Linked DNA regions of Dinoroseobacter shibae DFL 12 = DSM 16493. The protein of the gene in region 1 interacts with the protein of each later gene in a pairwise test. Links are inferred from orthologs where the notes say so. Each region holds a gene or a part of one and is shown on either strand. Other genes may lie near its edges.

What was found.
Region 2: the proteins of gyrB (region 1) and gyrA interact in binary tests that used the Escherichia coli proteins (3 or more experiments, as listed by UniProt). The link is inferred for Dinoroseobacter shibae DFL 12 = DSM 16493 from one-to-one orthologs.

The regions. Positions count from the first base shown.
Region 1 is NC_009952.1:3,526,257-3,529,404, reverse strand. The notes cover bases 12-3,035. They hold gyrB (DNA topoisomerase (ATP-hydrolyzing) subunit B), read right to left. Parts: upstream 2,721-3,035; coding sequence 303-2,720; downstream 12-302. Other genes in these bases: DSHI_RS17000 (ABC transporter ATP-binding protein), read left to right, coding at 2,923-3,035; DSHI_RS23060 (topoisomerase DNA-binding C4 zinc finger domain-containing protein), read left to right, coding at 12-56. In the rest of the region: more of DSHI_RS23060, read left to right, coding at 1-11; more of DSHI_RS17000, read left to right, coding at 3,036-3,148. UniProt on the Escherichia coli protein: DNA gyrase negatively supercoils closed circular double-stranded DNA in an ATP-dependent manner to maintain chromosomes in an underwound state.
Region 2 is NC_009952.1:1,529,829-1,533,201, forward strand. Bases 125-3,373 are described here. They hold gyrA (DNA gyrase subunit A), read right to left. Parts: upstream 3,067-3,373; coding sequence 325-3,066; downstream 125-324. Other genes in these bases: trmFO (methylenetetrahydrofolate--tRNA-(uracil(54)-C(5))-methyltransferase (FADH(2)-oxidizing) TrmFO), read right to left, coding at 125-157; DSHI_RS07520 (usg protein), read left to right, coding at 3,258-3,373. Also shown: more of trmFO, read right to left, coding at 1-124. UniProt on the Escherichia coli protein: A type II topoisomerase that negatively supercoils closed circular double-stranded (ds) DNA in an ATP-dependent manner to maintain chromosomes in an underwound state.

The DNA.
Region 1 (3,148 bases):
GCTGTGTCCGCTTCCCTGACTGTGATGGCAAAGCCAAGCTAAGGCAGATCGCGTGACATCCACGCGGTCCGGCCCGCCAGCGGATCATTGATGGGCAATGGGCATTGCGACGCTGGACAACGATTGAGAGGGGGACCGACGTGAAGGTCCAACGGAAGTGCGAATCGAATATCGCCCAAACCCTTCGCCATTACTGCGTCTCCGGTAAGCCTTGGAGAAACATGAAACTTTCCTCATTTGCGGGCACCCGTGACACGGAAAAATATGCGCGCCACAAAAAATGTCTGCTTCCTTACATGCCTTTAGAAATCCAGGTTCTCCACGCTCAGCGCGTTCTGCTGGATGAAGGCCCGACGTGGCTCAACCACATCGCCCATCAGCTTGGTAAAGATGTCATCCGCATCCGCCAGATCCTCGATCTGGACTTGCAACAGCGTTCGCGCCTCGGGATCCAGGGTCGTTTCCCAGAGTTGATCCGGGTTCATCTCCCCCAGACCCTTGTACCGTTGCAGTGACTGCCCCTTTTCGCCTTCTTCGAGAATGGTACTCAGCAAGGCCAGTGGTCCATGGATGGATACTTCGCGTTCCTTTCGGACTAGTTTGGCGGGGTCTTGATACACGTCCCGACTCTCGGTCGAGACCGAGGCCAGTTTCCGCGCCTCGCCGGATCGCAGCACCGCGCCATCCAGAGTGCGGATCTCTTCAACTCCGCGCAGCACACGGCTCAGGCGGATACCATGGTCCTGTGTAATTCTCCCTTGCCAGCCGCGCTCGTACTCGACCGCCACAAGGTCCAGCCGCGCGGCGACCTGGTCCGCCACCTTCTGGAGATCGGCATCGGCCTTACCGGGATCGAACGCCCCCGCCAGTGCGGCCTGTTCAAGAATTGGCCTCGGATAATGGGTCGGAAAAGCATCCAGGATCCGCTTGAACTGCCGCGCGGCGTCGACAACCCGGGCGAGATCCTTGCCCGCGATTTCCTCACCGCCGGGCAGGCGCAGCACCGCACCTTCGATCCCTTGCCCGATCAGGTGATCCTCCAGTGCGGCCTGGTCTTTCAGGTAAACCTCGGACTTGCCACGCGCGACCTTGTAGAGCGGCGGTTGCGCAATGTAGAGATAGCCGCCCTCAATGATCTCGGGCATCTGCCGGAAGAAGAACGTCAGCAGCAGAGTCCGGATATGCGCGCCGTCCACATCCGCGTCCGTCATGATGATGATCTTGTGGTAGCGTAGCTTGCCAATATCGAATTCGTCCCGCCCGATCCCGGTACCGAGCGCGGTGATCAGGGTGCCGATCTCCTGGCTCGACAGCATCCGATCGAATCGGGCGCGCTCCACGTTCAGGATCTTCCCGCGCAAGGGCAAAACGGCCTGGTTATGCCGCGATCGGCCCTGCTTGGCCGAGCCACCGGCACTGTCCCCCTCCACGAGGAAGAGCTCGGAGTGCGCTGGGTCCTTCTCCTGGCAATCGGCCAGCTTGCCGGGCAGGGAGGCGACATCCATCGCCGTTTTGCGGCGGGTCAACTCCCGCGCCTTGCGGGCTGCCTCCCGCGCAAGGGCGGCTTCGATGATCTTGCCGACGATGACCTTCGCCTGCGCGGGGTTCTCTTCGAACCACTCGCCCAGCTTCTCGTTCACCAGGCCTTCGACTGCGGGGCGCACCTCGGATGAGACCAGCTTATCCTTTGTCTGGCTGGAGAATTTCGGGTCCGGCACCTTCACCGACAAGACGCAAGTCAAGCCTTCGCGGGCATCGTCGCCGGTGAAATTCACCTTCTCGCGCTTGGCGATCCCGCTGGACTGCGCATAGGCGTTGATCGTACGGGTCAGGGCGCCGCGAAACCCGGCCAAGTGCGTGCCGCCGTCGCGCTGCGGAATGTTGTTGGTGAAGGGCAGCACCGTCTCGTGGTAGCTGTCGTTCCACCACATCGCGACCTCGATCCCGATGTCGTCGCGCTCGCCGGTGATGAAGATCGGCTCTTCCATGGCCGACGTCTTGGATCGATCGAGGTACCGCACGAACTCCCGCACGCCGCCTTCATAGAACAGCTCCGAGCGCAGAGGTTCGGCAGGGCGCTCGTCCTCCAGGATGATGCGCACCCCCGAATTCAGGAAAGCCAACTCGCGCAGCCGGTTCTCTAGCGTCTTGAACGAGTAGTCGAGGTTCGAAAACGTCCCCGTCGAAGCCATGAACCGGACTTCCGTGCCGGTCCGGTCACCCGCATCCCCGATGACTTCCAGGTGCTTGACCGTATCACCATGCTCAAAGCGCGCCACATGTTCCTTGCCGTCGCGCCAGATCCGCAACTCCAGCCAGTCGGACAACGCATTCACGACCGACACACCGACGCCATGAAGACCCCCGGACACCTTGTAGGAGTTGCTATCGAATTTCCCGCCCGCGTGAAGCTGGGTCATGATGACTTCGGCGGCTGAAACGCCTTCCTCCTCATGCACGCCCACCGGGATACCCCGGCCATTGTCACTGACCGAGACACTGGAATCCGCATGGATTTTCACGTTCACCGCGTCTGCGTGACCGGCCAGTGCCTCGTCAATGCCGTTATCGACGACCTCGTACACCATGTGGTGCAGACCCGAGCCGTCGTCGGTGTCCCCGATATACATTCCGGGCCGTTTGCGAACAGCCTCCAACCCTTTGAGAACCTTGATGGAATCGGCGCCATATTCTTCGGCTACCTGTGCGGTCTCTGCCATGAGAGCCTTCCTGTTGTTTTGTCTGATTTTATACAAGCACTGGTGGGGGATGTCACGCACTTGCAACAATATATGGGGGTCTACGATCCGCCGCGCCCTTCGACCTCGAACGCGCGGCGCGCTTCGCCGCATGCCAAGTCCTGCCGGGCTGCGCGACAAGCCCGTACAGGGCCCTAGTTAGGCCCGGGAAGGAGACCGATCCATGGTTCTGCAACTGCGCGGTGTCACGAAAACCTACGAAACGGGCGATGGACCGTTGCCGGTGCTGCGTGGTGTCGATCTCGGCCTGAACGCTGGCGAGACACTTGCACTGACCGGAGAGAGCGGATCGGGCAAGAGCACACTGCTGCATCTGGTCGGGGGGCTTGATACGCCGGATGCGGGGACGATCGAGGTTGCAGGGGCCAATGTCGGAGCCATGGGGGACG
Region 2 (3,373 bases), 2.0 Mb from region 1 along the record:
AACAGACCATCTCGGCCAGGTGACCGGTCTTGTGGGCGAAGGTGCCGACCTTGGGGCGCATCTCGTGGATCACCACGGACACGCCCATCTGCGCGGCCTGCCAGGCGGCCTCGGATCCGGCCATGCCGCCGCCAACGATATGCAGGGTCTCGGTCATCACGGTATCCTCCTGATCCAGCGGAAAAGCCTGTCGGCTTTGTTCTTTTTACCGGGCGCCTGCATCTGCCCCGAGCCCCGGGGCCCGACCGGGGGAACGGAGCCCGTCGGGCTCCGTCTATCACCTGTTTCGGGCCGGTCTGTCCAGCCCCGGACCGGTTGGTGGCCTCAGCCCGCCTCGGGGGCCGGGTCGTCGCCATCCGCTTCACCTCGGTCGGCGATATAGGCCACCGAGACCACCTGTTCCCCGGGCGCGGTGTTGAACACCTTGACGCCTCCGGCGGCGCGGGAGCGGAAGCTGATGCCATCCACGGGACAGCGGATCGACTGGCCGGTGGAGGTGGCCAGCATGATCTGGTCATCGATCTCCACCGGGAAGCACGCCACCAGCGGGCCGCCCCGCATCGCCTTGTCCATGGCCGTCACCCCCTGGCCGCCCCGGCCACGCACCGGGTAGTCGTGGGACGAGCTGATCTTGCCGGTGCCGCCCTCGGTGATGGTCAGGATCAGGTCCTCGGCCGCCGACATCTCGGCATAGCGCTCGGGGCTCAGCTGCCCGGCTTCGACGGTGTCCTCGTCCTCGCTCTCGGCCTCCTCGGAGAGCCCGGCCACGGCGCGGCGCATTTTCAGGTAAGCGGCGCGCTCCTGCGGGTCGGCGACGAAATGCCGGATCACGGCCATCGACACCACCCGGTCGCCCTCGGCCAGCCGCACGCCGCGCACGCCGGTCGAATCGCGGCCCTTGAAGACCCGCACATCCGTGGTCCGGAAGCGGATCGCGCGGCCCAGGGCCGTGACCAGCATCACGTCGTCCTCCTCGGAACAGATCCGCGCCTTCACCAGGCTGACGCCCTCGGGCAGTTTCATGGCGATCTTGCCGTTGCGCATGACATTGGTGAAATCGCTCAGCGCGTTGCGCCGCACGTCGCCCGCCGAGGTGGCGAAGACGATCTGCAGGTCGGCCCAGTCTTCCTCGGCCCGGTCCACAGGCATGATCGCCGCGATGGAGGTGCCGGGGTCGATCGGCAGCACGTTGACTAGCGCCTTGCCACGCGCGTTGCGCCCCCCCGAAGGCAGGCGCCAGGTCTTGAGCTTGTAGACCATCCCGTCCGTGGTGAAGACCAGAAGCGGCGTGTGGGTGTTGGCCACGAAGAGGGTCGTGACCACGTCGTCTTCCTTGGTGGCCATGCCCGCCAGGCCCTTGCCGCCGCGCCGTTGGGCACGGAATTCGACCAGTGGGGTGCGCTTGATATAGCCGCCGGAGGTGACGGTGACGACCATGTCCTCCCGCTCGATCAGGTCCTCGTCCTCCATGTCGCCGGACCAGTCGGTGATCTCCGTGCGGCGGGGGACGGCGAATTGATCCTTCACCTCGCGCAGCTCGTCCGAGATGATCGCCATGATCCGGGAGCGCGAGCGCAGGATGTCGAGGTATTCCTGGATCTTCGCGGCGAGCTCCTGCAGCTCGTCAGTCACCTCCTTGACGCCGATCTGGGTCAGGCGCTGCAGCCGCAGATCGAGGATCGCGCGGGCCTGGGTTTCCGACAGGTTGTAGGTGCCGTCCTCGTTCATCGTGTGGGTCGGGTCGTCGATCAGCCGGATGTAATCGGCGATGTCGGCGGCGGGCCAGCGCCGGGTCATCAGCTTCTCGCGCGCCTCGGCGGCGTCGGCGGAGGCGCGGATGGTGGCCACCACCTCGTCCACGTTCGAAACCGCCACCGCCAGACCGCAGAGCACATGGGACCGCTCGCGCGCCTTGCGCAGGTCATAGGCCGTGCGACGCGCGACAACTTCCTCGCGGAAGGATATGAAACTGCTCAGGAAATCCTTGAGCGTCAGCTGCTCGGGCCGGCCGCCGTTCAGCGCCAGCATGTTGCAGCCGAAAGAGGTCTGCATCGGGGTGAAGCGGTAGAGCTGGTTCAGCACCACCTCGGGGGTGGCGTCGCGTTTCAGCTCGATCACCACGCGGACGCCGACCCGGTCGCTCTCGTCCTGCACATGGGCGATGCCTTCGATCCGCTTCTCGCGCACCAGTTCGGCGATCTTCTCGATCATGGAGGACTTGTTGACCTGGTAGGGGATCTCGTCGAGCACGATGGCGTAGCGGTCCTTGCGCAGCTCCTCGATCCGGGTCTTGGCGCGGATGATGACCGAGCCGCGGCCTTCGAGATAGGCCTTGCGCGCGCCACCCCGGCCGAGGATCTGCCCGCCCGTGGGGAAATCCGGGGCGGGGATGTATTGCATCAGGTCCTCGACCTCGAGATCCGGGGTCTCGATCAGCGCGAGCGTGGCGTCGATCACCTCGCCCAGGTTATGGGGCGGAATGTTGGTCGCCATGCCCACGGCGATGCCGCCCGCGCCATTGACCAGCATGTTCGGAAACCGCGCCGGAAGGACCGTGGGCTCGCGATCCTTGCCATCATAATTGTCTTGAAAATCAACGGTCTCCTTCTCGATATCCGCGAGAAGCGCCGCCGCCGGTTTGTCCATCCGCACCTCGGTGTAGCGCATGGCGGCGGGGTTGTCGCCGTCCATGGAGCCGAAGTTGCCTTGCCCGTCCAGAAGCGGCAGGGACATGGAGAAATCCTGTGCCATCCGCACCAGGGCGTCATAGATCGCGGAATCGCCGTGCGGGTGGTACTTGCCCATCACATCGCCCACGGGGCGGGCGGATTTGCGATAGGCCTTCTCGTGGGTGTTGCCGGTCTCGTGCATGGCGTAGAGGATCCGCCGATGCACCGGTTTCAACCCGTCGCGGAGGTCCGGAATCGCCCGGCTCACGATCACGCTCATGGCGTAATCGAGATAGGAGCTCTTCATCTCTTCGGCGATCGAGATGGTTTCCTGTATCCGACCGCCGCCGGGCGGAGTTTCGTCTGTGTTTTCAGGGGGTTCCGGGGTATCGGTCACGAGGGCAGGCGTCCTTTACAAGGTGCACAATATTTAGTTGTCGAAAGTATAACAGAACCTTCATCTTGCGCACAAGTTGTGCGTTTTGCCTGTAAGCAGCCTCGGGCGGTGAGTGCTAACATACTGTTCTTATTGATTTATTATTTTTTCTATGGCGAGATGGTCTCACGGCACTCAGAATGGAGATCTTGATGAAGGCAAGTGAGACCGAATTGATGCTTCGCGGCTACGGGCTGACCACGGCGGAGATGTTCTACAGGATGCCCGATCACCCCAGTGTTCTCAACACGTTCATCTGGCAGGATTA